DNA from 4 places in the Desulfovibrio sp. 86 genome. Region 2 is predicted to be linked to each of the others. Evidence: predicted binding sites of a transcription regulator. Region 2 holds the regulator's gene; each other region holds the start of a gene.

What was found. The regulator sigma-54, encoded in region 2, starts transcription at its own class of promoters, with help from an activator protein. The targets are predictions, from matches to a motif close to CTGGCACGGNNNNTGCTT.
Region 1: the regulator sigma-54 is predicted to act here: its motif matches at 1,745-1,762, upstream of speB (agmatinase).
Region 3: the regulator sigma-54 is predicted to act here: its motif matches at 1,208-1,225, upstream of DESU86_RS10515 (SHOCT domain-containing protein).
Region 4: the regulator sigma-54 is predicted to act here: its motif matches at 1,855-1,872, upstream of DESU86_RS06950 (UxaA family hydrolase).

What each region holds. Positions count from the first base shown of each region.
Region 1 covers NZ_LR738849.1:1,541,928-1,545,023, forward strand. Annotated here, with positions in the region: gene panB (3-methyl-2-oxobutanoate hydroxymethyltransferase) at 1-677, opposite strand, end outside; gene speB (agmatinase) at 760-1,635, opposite strand; gene DESU86_RS06535 (hypothetical protein) at 2,059-2,592, opposite strand; gene DESU86_RS06540 (multidrug effflux MFS transporter) at 2,917-3,096, opposite strand, start outside.
Region 2 covers NZ_LR738849.1:179,291-182,386, reverse strand. Annotated here, with positions in the region: gene rapZ (RNase adapter RapZ) at 1-24, opposite strand, end outside; gene hpf (ribosome hibernation-promoting factor, HPF/YfiA family) at 82-621, opposite strand; gene rpoN (RNA polymerase factor sigma-54) at 763-2,187, opposite strand; gene DESU86_RS00705 (CTP synthase) at 2,435-3,096, opposite strand, start outside.
Region 3 covers NZ_LR738849.1:2,567,622-2,570,717, reverse strand. Annotated here, with positions in the region: gene DESU86_RS10520 (ATP-binding protein) at 1-1,010, opposite strand, end outside; gene DESU86_RS10515 (SHOCT domain-containing protein) at 1,321-1,545, shown strand; gene DESU86_RS10510 (hypothetical protein) at 1,603-1,812, shown strand; gene DESU86_RS10505 (hypothetical protein) at 2,067-2,681, shown strand.
Region 4 covers NZ_LR738849.1:1,658,452-1,661,547, forward strand. Annotated here, with positions in the region: gene dctA (C4-dicarboxylate transporter DctA) at 1-97, opposite strand, end outside; gene DESU86_RS06945 (UxaA family hydrolase) at 226-1,386, opposite strand; gene DESU86_RS06950 (UxaA family hydrolase) at 1,391-1,675, opposite strand; gene DESU86_RS06955 (sigma-54-dependent Fis family transcriptional regulator) at 2,017-3,096, shown strand, end outside.

The sequences.
Region 1 (3,096 bases), 1.4 Mb from region 2:
AACGGCCGGGTGTTCAGGCCGGTCATGTCCTGCCAGACCAGCACCTGCCCGTCGCATTCCGCGCCAGCGCCGATGCCGATGACGGGAATGGCAAGCTCCCTGGTGACGCGGGCGGCAAGAACGGCGGGCACGCATTCCAGCACCAGGGCAAAGGCCCCGGCATCCTGAAGGGCGCGGGCGTCGTCCAGCAGCTTCTGGGCCGCGCTGGGCGTCTTGCCCTGCATCTTGAAACCGCCGAAGGCGTTGACAGACTGGGGGGTAAGCCCCAGATGCCCCATGACGGGAATGGACGCCCGCACAAGAGCCCTGACCACGTCGCAAAATTCCGAACCGCCTTCAAGCTTGACGGCCTGGGCGCGGCCTTCGGTCACCAGCCTGCCAGCATTGCGCACGGCTTCATCCACGCTGGTGTGATAGCTCATGTAGGGCATGTCGCAGATCACAAGGGCCTGATCCGCAGCCCGCGCCACAGCGGCGCAATGGCGTAGCATGTCGTCCATGGTGACGCTGAGTGTGTCCTCGTGTCCCAGCATGACCATGCCGAGCGAATCCCCCACCAGCAGGGCATTGACTCCGGCGTCGTCCATAACGCGGGCCGTGCTGTAGTCGTAGGCGGTAAGCACCACAAGCTTGTCCTGCCCCTTGGCGGCGCGAAATGTGACCACAGTGTTCTTCATGGTGAATGCTCCTTGGTAAAAACCCTGTCGGCAACTGTTGGGGATGCCTGACGGCCAGCGATCCAGACGGCAGAAAAACGCGTCAGGAACGGCTGTTGGCCGCGAACGCCAGCCCCATAAGCAGATGCGTCAGCTTGGCCGCCGTAAAATCACAGTGGTGCAGACCCGCAATGGGGGCAAGCTCCACCACGTCCAGCCCCACGACCTGACGCCCCTCAACGCAGCGCTCAAGAATGAACTGGGCCTCACGCCAGCTTAAGCCGCCGGGTGACGGCGTTCCCGTGGCGGGCATGAGGGAGGCGTCAAAGGCGTCCACGTCAAAGGTGATGTAAATCCGCTGGGGGAAGCCCTCGGGCAGGGGCAGCTCGGGCAGACCCACGCGGGCCATGAAATAGGCGTCATAGTGCGTGACGTTGTGCGCCTTGCGTACCTCGGCTTCCTCGCGGCAGAAGTCGCGCACGCCAAACTGCACCAGCGGCAGGCCCAGATCGGCCACAGCACGGTGCATGACGCAGGCGTGCGAATAGGGGCTGCCCTCATAGCTTGAACGCAGATCGGCATGGGCGTCAAACTGCACAATGCCAAAGGGTTCGCCCGTGCTCTGCGCCTGCTTGGCCAGGGCGCGCAACGCGCCAAGGCTCACCGTGTGTTCGCCGCCGAGCAGCACCGGCAGGGCCTTGCAGGCAAGCGCCTGGGCCGTGGCAGCCTCGATGCGGTCAATGACCCCCTCAATGGGGCCGCTACAGTCCACAGGGGGCGCGGTATAAAAACCTGATTCTCCTGGGGTAAGTCCGCTTTCCCAGGCTTCAAGCTGCTGGGAGGCCGTGAGCAGGGCCTCGGGGCCGTGGGCCGTGCCAGCGCCGTAAGACACGCTCTGCTCCAGCGGAACGGGGATAATATGAAAGGCGGCCTGTTCAGGCCGGGAGGGGCTGTATTCCGATGCAAGAAAATGCTGCATGACTATCCTCAGGCTGTATGGATGAACCAAATAAAACGGCCCGCTTGGGGAGGCAGGCCGTCTTATTTGGAGGAGGCTGTCAGCAAAAGAAAGGAAGGTACTTTCTATTCTGCAATGGCCGTGCCAAGTGGAATCGAGAAAATAAATCTCTCTAACCACCAGTAATTTATTGTAATTTATTTCAGGAACAAATACTGTTTAGTTTAAAAACTTATACTCTCCTGCCCTGCGCCCCACGTTGCAGGCTTGCCGCTGTACAAAAAATTATCTCACTGATGCATGCGGCCAGCCCACGGAGCAGACTACTGTTAAAAATATACATTCTCAAAGTTACCGGCACGTTCGCTTCGGCGCTTACCCGCGCAAATAAATCTCGGTGCTTTTATCGGCTGATGTTCCGCCACCAGACTTTCCGCTCAAGACTTACTGCAACGTTTCCTTTCCAGCGGTGGCCGGAGCCCCCTGTATGCTGACGGTCAGCTTTTCCGCCAGTTCGCGCGCGCCGGGGGTCTGACGCCATTCGTCAAAGAGCTTGCGCCATGCGCCGAACTCCGTGAAGCCACGGTCCAGCTGATCTTCGTGCATCTGCACCCAGGTATTGAAAAGCTGCATCTGCACCTGAAAGGTGGCGCTGTTGAATATCATGGCCGCGCTGTCGCGCGCTATGCTCTTGCCTTCCACGTGGGTGGCCACGAAGTTGCAAATGGCGCGCTGCGACATTTCAAAGGTCACTTCCTGACCGTTCATTTCATCGGCCAGGGGCAGCAGATGGGGGTAGAGTTCGGCAATGCGCTCCATACCCTTGACCGGCACGGCCATGAACAGCGGCGCTTCACCGTCAACCGGGGCGGCTTCGGGCTTTTCGCTGATAAAATAGAATCGCAGCCAGTTTTCAAACATGACCGCTTCAATCATGGCGGCTACGGCGCTCTGGAATTGGCTCTGTGGCTCAGGCATGGAAACTCCTTGACTTTTTGGCGGCGTGAGCACCCTGGCTCCAACCGCCATCAGGACTTGGCTCACGTACTTCTGGAACAGATCATCAGGCCATGGCCGACGCCGAGAACCCCTGAAAGGCGCTCATGCCGCACGGCCTAGAGAAAAATGTCGCAAGCGGCTCCATATGTACTATCCGGGCCGACCCGCGTCAATGCGGTACGCCGTAAAGCCGGGGCGCATATAAATGTTCTGGCGGCGAGGATGCGGCCCTGCCAGATGCGGCCAGCCCAGACGACGCCAAAGCAAATGTAGCCAATGCGAATGCGAGCAGTCAGCGTTTCCCTAAGTCGCGGCCAGCCGCTCGCGCCGCAGGCGCAGCGCCCTGGTGCCCGTAAGGCTCAAGGCCAGGGCGGCGCTTCCCGTCACGGCGCAGACTATCCCCAGAGGGACAGCGGTTCCCGGCCCGGCCAGCCCCACCAACGGGGAGGAAAACGCCCCGAAAATAAAGGCCGCCACGCCGAT
Region 2 (3,096 bases):
TGGCTGCTTTGTGGTGGCAGTCATGATTCCCCCTGCTATATTTCCGGCCGCCTGATAGCAGACGGCCGGAAACAGGCGTAATTATAAGACGGGGTCAATCAGCGCGTAGCTGCTCGTGCGGGTGCGGTACACCACGTTGATGCGGCCGTTTTCGGCGTTGAAAAACACCAGAAACTCACTGCCAATGGAGTCAAGCTGCATAAGCGCCTCGTCAAGGTGCAGCGGCTTGGTGGCGAGGCGGTCAGTGCCTTCAACCGGTTGCGCCACTTCAGCGTCTGCGTCGAGGTTATAGGTAAAGACGTCAACATCGTCGGAGCGTGCCTTGCGGCGCTGCGTCTTGACCCGTGAAACCTGGCGCTTGATCTGCGCCTCGACCTTGTCTGTCACAAGGTCGATGGCGGCGTACATATCTGAAGTCTGTTCCGTTGCGTTTATATGCAATCCTTCGCCGACAACTGTCACTTCGCAGCGGTGGCGAAATTTGTCAACGGTAAGCACAACGCTTACCTCAAGACCGGAAGACTTGCCAAAAAAACGCCCCAGCTTTTCCATGCGGCGTCGGGCATACTTTTTAAGATGGTCGGAGGCTTCAAAGTTTTTGAAGGCAAAAGAGATGTTCATATAATCCTCCTTATGATGTCAGTTCCCGGCATGGAGAACTGTGGAACCCGCCTTTTGAGCGACGGTGGAAATTTGATGAACCATCTTTTTTATATGTATCGCCTCACGCGAAGCGCAGCGTCTGCCGCGCCGGGGGCAGGATTAGAAATGTTCCTTGCGTCTTGAAGATGACGGAATATCAAGAGCGGTGCGGTATTTGGCCACAGTGCGCCGTGCAATGTTGACCTTGAGGTGCTCTTTCAGCATCTCGCCGATGCGCTCATCGCTCAGGGGAGACCTGGCATCTTCGTCAGAAATGAATTTCTTGATGAGAGCCTTGACGCTCTCGGAGCCGACCTGGCTGCCGTCATCAAGCTCCAGGCCGCTGTTGAAGAAAAATTTCAGTTCAAAAATTCCGTGCGGCGTCGCCACATACTTGTTTGTCGTGATGCGGCTTACCGTGGATTCATGCATACTGATGTCGTCAGCAATGTCCTTGAGAATAAGCGGAGCCAGGCGCGTCACGCCATCCTCGAAAAAAGGCTGCTGGTGACGAACAATGCTCTCCATCACCTTGTACAGGGTGCGCTGGCGCTGATAGAGGCTCTTGATGAGCCAGCTGGCCGAACGCATTTTTTCTGTACAGTATTCCTTTTCCTTATCCGAGGATCCCTTCAAGTCCATCTGGCTCATGTTGGAAAGCTGCAACTGCGGCAAGCCGTCCTCATTGAGCAGAATGACGAACTCATCACCCATTTTGTACACAAAAACATCAGGGCTCACATAGGTCGGCTCGCCACCGCCAAAACTGGCCCCAGGCAGGGGATCAAGGCTCTGGATGATGTCCAGATATTCTTTCAGTTCCTCCATATCCAGCTTGAATTTGCGCAGCAGGGGCTTGTAGCGCTTGGCCTCAAGGTCCTCCAGGTGCGAGCGCACCAGTTCAAGCAATATGGGGTCGCGGTCATACTTCAGGCTTTTTATCTGTACGATCAGGCATTCACGGGCATCGCGGGCGGCTACGCCAACGGGATCAAACAGTTGTATCTTTTCAAGCACTGTCTGAACGTCTGCCGGTTCCGATTCCGTCATCTGCGCGATTTCTTCCAGGCTGGCATGCAGATAGCCCGCTGAAGAAAGGTTGCCGATGATGACTTCGCCTATGTCTTTTTGCGCTTCGGTGAGTGAGGAAAGACGCAATTGCCACATCAGGTGCCCTTCAAGGGTGGGCTTGGCCGAATAGCGCGCTTCGAGGGGAGAAATATCTTCGGCAACCTCGTACTCACGTGGCTGTACAAGGCGGGGAGTGCTGGCGAACTCTCCCAGATAATCCTCCCAGTCGGCATCCTTGGCCAGGTCTTGGTCGTACACCTCTTCGGCGGCTTTTTCCCGCCTGTCTTCCCCAGGATCTGTCGAAATGTCATCGCCCTGGGATTCTTCAAGAAAAGGATTGTCCAGCATTTCCTGCTGCACAGTCTCAAGAAGCTCCATGCGTGAGAGCTGGAGCAGCTTGATGGCCTGCTGCAATTGCGGGGTCATCACGAGCTGCTGAGTCAGTTTTAGTTGCTGTCGAAGTTCCAGTGCCATGAGCCTGTTCCGTCTTGAAAGGTCAGCAGAAAATATCTTATTTACAAGTAGTGTGCCATAGTGGCAAAAATTATGCAATAGCCAGAGGTTGCGCGACCAAAAACAACGGGACCCGTGTACTGACGCGAGCTTTGCACCATTATTTTCAAGGTGTTGGCTTCAGGAACGGCTTCTGGCCCTGAAACGGAAGAAGGGAGGTCGCCCTCCCTTCTTCCTGTCATCAAAAGATGATGTGATCGTGCAAGCCTTACACCTTGGCGTGCTTTTTGGCTGCCGTGATAAATTCACGGAAAAGCGGATGCGCGTCCATGGGCCTGGATTTGAATTCGGGGTGGAACTGGCAGCCCAAAAACCAGGGGTGGTCGGGCAGTTCCACGATCTCCACAAGGTTTCCGTCAGGCGAGGTGCCGCTGAAAACCATGCCCTTTTCCGCCAGAGCTTCCTTGAATTCATTATTGAATTCATAGCGGTGGCGGTGGCGTTCTTCAACCAGTTCTTTCTTGTACGCCTCAAACGCGCGGGAGTTGGGCAGAACCTTGCACGGGTATGCTCCAAGGCGCATGGTGCCGCCCTTGTCGCTGCCCGCATCGCGTTTTTCAACATTCTTGGTACGGAAGTCGTACCATTCGGTCATGAGGTAGATGACCTTGTGCTTGGAGCGGTGATCGAATTCTTCGGAGTTTGCGTCAGCCATTTCCGCCACATGGCGGGCAAATTCGATGACGGCGCACTGCATGCCAAGGCAGATGCCAAAGAAGGGCACCTTTTTTTCACGTGCGTACCGGATGGCCACAATCTTGCCTTCGACGCCACGGTAGCCAAAACCGCCGGGAACCAGAATGCCGTTGCAGCCTTTCAGATGTTCCGCCACATTGCTGGCGTCGATGTTTTCGGAATTCACGTAGCGCA
Region 3 (3,096 bases), 2.4 Mb from region 2:
GAATCGCGCAACATCTTGCGTGAATGGCGGTAATTCTGCGCCCAGAACAGTGAAACAAAGCCCGCAAGGCCCAGAGCCGCCACCAGGGCAGCCGACATGGCGTTATAGCGAAGATCCGCCGCCAGGGCCGCTTCAAATGGTTTGAGATCAAGCCCCACCACGACCACGCCCTGGGGTTGCCGTGGCTGGCCCGGATGCAGTTGGGCAGATGGCCAGGCGCTGCCGTCGCCCCACATTCCGGCATGGGGCGGCGGTGGCCTCAAGCCCGGCATGCCTGGCCCTGCGGCCTGAGGCTCTGGCTGGATCTGGGGCTGGGACTGGGGCTCCATCCTTCTGGGCGACATGGGGCCATGTGGGATATCCACGCCCATCATGCCCCTGCTGCGCCCCATGTTGTGCTGCCCGTGCCCGCGCATGGGCAATGGCATGGGGCGGTCATCTTCCAGCGGCACAAAGGCGCGGTACACCTCAAAAACCTTTCTGTCGCCCCACTGGCGCAGACGCCATGCGGGCTTTTCCGTCACCTGCACCGCCGTGGGCATGATAATGGCCAAGGACTTTTCGCCCTGTTGCGCCTGCGCGGGAATCCTGCCATCGCCGCCTGCTCCCTGCCCGGACGAAGAAGTGTCGTCATTGCCCCGGTTTTTGTGGCGGGTGCGCCCTGGCACGCTGTAGGCCAGCATTTCGCCCGCATTGTTGGCCACAGCCATGAAAACAATGCCGGGCTGCTTGGCAGTTTCCGCCAGCAGGGACTGCAGGCCGTCCGAATTGCCCAGGGGTGTGCACAAGCCCGTGCGCGCGCCCGCCTCCAGGGCCCATATGAGGGCCTCGGCCCGGTCCAGGAGGTTCTGTATCATATATGTCTTGCCGCGCTGGTTGCTGCGCACCGCAAGAGCCGAAATGGTCAGCCCGAGAATGATGGCCATGCCCATAATCATCCAGGGCGAAAGCCCCAAATGCAGGGCGCGCACCCCTCTGACGGAAAATATTCTTGAAAATCTGCTCTTCATGGCCTGTCCTTGTGTGGCTGAATGTCCCTATTATGTATTTTTTACCCATATGGTCAAGGGCGCTGGTAAAAATCGGACACAGCCCTGACAATATGGGTAAAAAATGGACACTTTTTACCTGGTCACAGTGTTGCCATAAAACGGCCATAAAACAACAAACTAAATATTTACAGTGTATTATGAAGTTATGGTCGCTGTTGGCACGGGCTTTGCCTTATAGGGGGCAAGAGCGCGTGAAAACGCGCAAACAGGTGACAGCGCAACCCCGCCCCAATGCAGGGCGTGCCCGGTCTCACCGGGAGGAAACATAATGCATGCTTGTAATTATCTGAATTTTTTCGGCTGGGGGGGCGGTTGGATAGGAATGCTTCTTGCGATTACGGTGCTGGTTCTGGCGGTATACTTTATCTTTCGTCTTATAGGACGCAAACCGTGCAACTTTGACCGCCGTGATACGCTGAACATTTTGAAACGACGCCTTGCTTCCGGTGAAATCTCGCAGGAAGAATACGAAAAGCTCAAAAACGTGATCTGATTTTCCTTCAAGGGAAAGATTCAAGAGCACGATACATATAAAGTCAAGGAGACCACCATGAAAACCTTAACCATCAAACCTACGTTCATCTTTGCATCCCTGGCCCTTGTGTTCGCTATGGCCCTCACCGCCCTGCCCGCGCTGGCCCAGAATGCCACGAGCACCGGGACTGCCTCTTCCTGGCGCGGCAACGGCGGCAACGGCGGCTACGGTCACGGCGGCTACGGCCCCCACGGCCCCCATGGCGGCAATCACATGGGCCGGTAAGCCCCGGCCGCAGACGCCCTGAGACCCCAAGGACAACACATGAGACGCCTTATTGAAGTTCTTGGCAGACAATCACAACAGCGGCGTCGCTGTCCGGCTGCGGCGGCCATAGGGGGCCGGGCTGGCAAGGCAGAAATGGCATATACGGCCCCCTGAATCACACCCTCGCACACACGACAATGATATGGCGGCGCCACGGCCCGCACAGAGACAAAAAACTTCGGCCTCAACCGAACATCATAAAGGATATTATCATGAAAACATCCAAACTTGCTTCAACCACTGCGGCGCTCGCTCTTGTAGCCCTGCTCGGCACCGCCGGCATCGCCAGCAGCGCCCCGGCCGAAGTTCCCGCGCCCCCTGTGGCAGGCCAGATGGGCCCCCATATGGGCCCCCATATGAACCTGACTCCTGAACAGATGAACGCCCTGCAGGACATCCATAAAGAGTTCGGCCCCAAGATGCAGCCGCTCTTCCAGCAGAAGTACGGCAAGCAGGCCGAAATCAACGCCCTGCTCTATCAGGGAGTCAAGCCTGACGATCCGAGGATCGTGGCCCTGCAGAAGGATGTGAAGGACGTGGACGGCAAGCTGTACCAGCTTGACGGCGCCATGCGCAAGCAGATGCAGGACAAGGGCGTTCCCTACATGGGCGGTCACGGCATGGCGGGCGGCATGGGCGATTGCCCCGGCATGGGCGGCAGGGGCATGATGGGCCCGCGCGGCGGCCATGGCGGCCCCGGTAATCACGGCGGCTACGGCATGCACGGCGGCCCCGGTAATCACGGCGGCTACGGCATGCAGGGCGGCCCCGGCATGGGCATGATGGACCAGCCCGCCGGCAACGCCCCCGACGCCAAGACCAACTAAGGAAACGCTGATTTATTCCGTTTGACGGCGTTGCTTCACTTTTTTTGAAGCAGTCGAGGACGGAAGAGTCCACTCCTGCTTCAAAAAATGAGCGCGCCTTGCCAAACGAAATAACTGCGCGTTTCCAGGAGTCTCTTTAATCAATGCTTCCCTAAGCTTTACAGCTGATGCCAACCCACGGGCGGCTGCCTGAGGCAGCCGCCCGGCAACAGAACCCGCGCAATTTGCCTGCGCACGTTCATGACGGTAAGCCCGTTGATTTCGAGAGCGCCACTCTCTTGATATATAGCCACGTTATAAAACCTGTTCCCTGAACCGATCCTCCGGGGCGCGCCAGCCCTTCAGCGCCCCGGGGGATCAAACAAGTCCATCCCTGACACGCAGACTGACACGCACACTCCCTCTCCAACGACAC
Region 4 (3,096 bases), 1.5 Mb from region 2:
TTACGGCGATATCAGGTTGAATAAATCCAAAGGCAATGCCCAGGGCAATACCCAAAAGCACCTTGAAATACAGCGTAGAAAAAATCTTTTTTGACATATTTACCTCAAACACAGGTAGTGTATGGGGGGGCGCCACCAGCTTGCGGCACTGCATCCAGGTTTGCGCCCAAGGGCACGGAGAGCCGAAGCCGGGTAGTGACCGGCGTCGGCTCTCCGTGTAAACCTCTACGCGCTTTCGTACAGGCGGGTCATGATAAATTCACGATGACCCAGCGCTTCAGCCGAGGTATTACGGCCGTTGCAGGTACGAATGAGCATTTCAAGCAGCATGTCGCCAGCCTGATCCATATTGATTTCGCGGCGCAGAATGCCGGAAACGTCCACGTCGATGTGCTCGTTCATGGTGCGCACCGTGCGCGGGTTGGCCGACAGTTTGATCACGGGCAGAATGGGGTTGCCGATGATGTTGCCCTGTCCCGTGGGGAAGAAGTGGGCCACAAAGCCGGAAGCGGCGCACAGGGTGACCATTTCGGCGGCGGCGGAAGAAGAATCCATGAACCACAGGCCGGGGCCGGTGGGGGTTTCGGCCTTGTCGAGGCAGCCGATAACCGGAGCCTTGCGGCCGATTTTCTGGATGTTGCCGAGGGCCTTTTCCTCAATGGTGGTCAGGCCGCCTTCGATGTTGCCCTTGGTGGGCTGGGAGTCGCAAAGGTCGTTGGTCTTGTGGTCGTCAACAACCTTGGCGTAGCGGTCAAAGAAATCCATGAACTTTTTGCGCACGTTTTCAGTGGCGCAACGGGCGGCAACCAGGTGTTCGCCGCCGGTGATTTCGGTGGTTTCACCAAACAGGGTGGTGGCGCCGTTTTCCCACAGCTTGTCAAAAGCGTTGCCAACGGTGGGGTTGGCGGCAATACCGGAAGTGGTGTCGGATTCGCCACATTTGGTGGAAACCCACAGCTCGCTCATCTTGCATTCAGTGCGCTGCAGTTCGCTGGCGTAGTGCACAAATTCCTTGGCCTTGAGGGAAGCGGCGCGGATGGTTTCCAGGTCGCCGTGCTGCTCAATTCCGAAGCCTACTACGGGCTTGCCGGTCTTGGCAATGCCGTCCACCACGCGCTGCGTCCACACGGGCTCGATGCCGATGACGACAACGGCGGCCACGTTGGGGTTGCTGCCCACGCCGATAAGGGTGCGGAAATGCAGGTCAAGGTCTTCACCAAACTGCAGGCGGCCATAAGCGTGGGGCAGGGCCATGGTGCCCTTGATGTTGTTGGCCACAGCTTCACAGGCGGCATTGGAAAGGTCGTCCAAAGGCAGAATGATCACATGGTTACGGATGCCCACGCGGCCATTTTCGCGGCGGTAGCCCATAAATGTCTTGTTCATTGGTTTACCACCTCTTGGTTTTGACGTTGTGCACATGCAGGTGTTCGCCACGCTTGATGGGCTTGATCACCTTGCCGATGTCGGTGCCGTACTTGATGACGGTGTCGCCTTCAGCGAGGTCCTGAAGGGCGATCTTGTGGCCGATCGGAATGTCGCTCAGGGTTTCAAACACCAGTGTGGTGTCGCCGTCCATAACCCAGCCGTTGAGTTGGTCGCCCTTTTTGACGCCTTCAACCACGACCACGCCGACGCTGTCGCCGGGTTCATGCACCACAAAGTGGGTTGTCATACTGGTCTCCTTGGATAGTATGGTAGTAATAAAACGTACATTAATGGACAAGCGATCTTTATTGCATACAAGATAATGCGTATTTGCATTTGCCAGGCTTTTAAATACAAGATTATTTTCGTGCATTAAGCGACAGATGCAACGCGATCACTTGCCTTACCTTGTTTGTACTCATGTATTAGCAAGGTGCGTGCCAAAGCGGGTTGGATAGCCGGAGCCTGCGTCATCAAAGGATATTTTTTCACAAAGTTGATTGATTGTTCAACTAACTATGCCCATTTATGGGAAATTTACTTGTATTTGGGCAAAGAAATGATTAAATGTGGGCAGAGGTGAAGTACATGCCCTATGAGATTTCAGCAGACGGTTTGAGCAATCCTTCCCGGACTGTGGGCCAGGTGGTGCACCATCTGGCCAGGCTGGTGGTGGGAAAAATGGACCGTAATGCTTTTTTTCGCATGCTTGCAAAGCAGCTTCGCGTTTTGTTTCACTATGACCGTTTCTGCATCAACCTATATGACGCCGAAAGGGAATTCCTGAATCTCTTTACGGCGGCCGACGGCACCGTGGTGGAATCGCTCTCCAACACGCGCATCGCCCAGAACACGGTGGCAGGCCTGGCCATTGCCTCGCGCAAGCCTGTGGTCATCAATGACCTTGCCAAACACGATTTTGGCGATTCACCCATGCCGCTTTCCACCGTGGGCCTCAACTCCACCATCGCCCTGCCGCTCATCGTCAGCGGCGAGGTTATCGGCACTCTGCACGTTTCCTTTGTAAAGCCCCCTGAAAATATCGTGCAGATTCTCAATGTGCTTTTGGAGCTCAGCCCGGTGTTGTCCACCTTTCTTTTTGCCGTATTGTCCGAGGAAAGGCTTGAAAAGGTCCGCGCCACGCATGCGGCCATGCCGCAAACCTCTGACACGGACACCACGGGCAGTATCCAGCTGGCCACAAGCCTGCTTGAAACGCCAGACATGCGCAGCCTTATGGCCCTGGCGCGCAAGGTGGCCAAGCTGCACATCGCGGTAATGATCGTGGGCGAAACGGGTACGGGCAAAAGCATGATGGCCCGCTGGCTGCACAGGCACAGCCCGCGTAGGGGAAACAACTTTGTGAAGGTCAACTGCCCTTCCCTGCCCCCTACCCTTTTTGAGAGTGAAATGTTCGGCTACGCCAAGGGGGCGTTTACCGGGGCCACGAGCAAGCGCGTAGGCCGTGTTGAGCTGGCCCAGGGCGGTACGCTTTTTCTTGATGAAATTGGAGAGCTTGCACCAGAAATGCAAAGCAAGCTCCTGCAAGTGCTTGAAGAAAACTCTTTTGAACGTGTGGGCGAGGCTTCGCCCATCGGGGTGGATATCCGCGTCATGTCCGCCACCAACATCGACGTTGGGGCCGCCATGAACGAAGGCCGCCTGCGC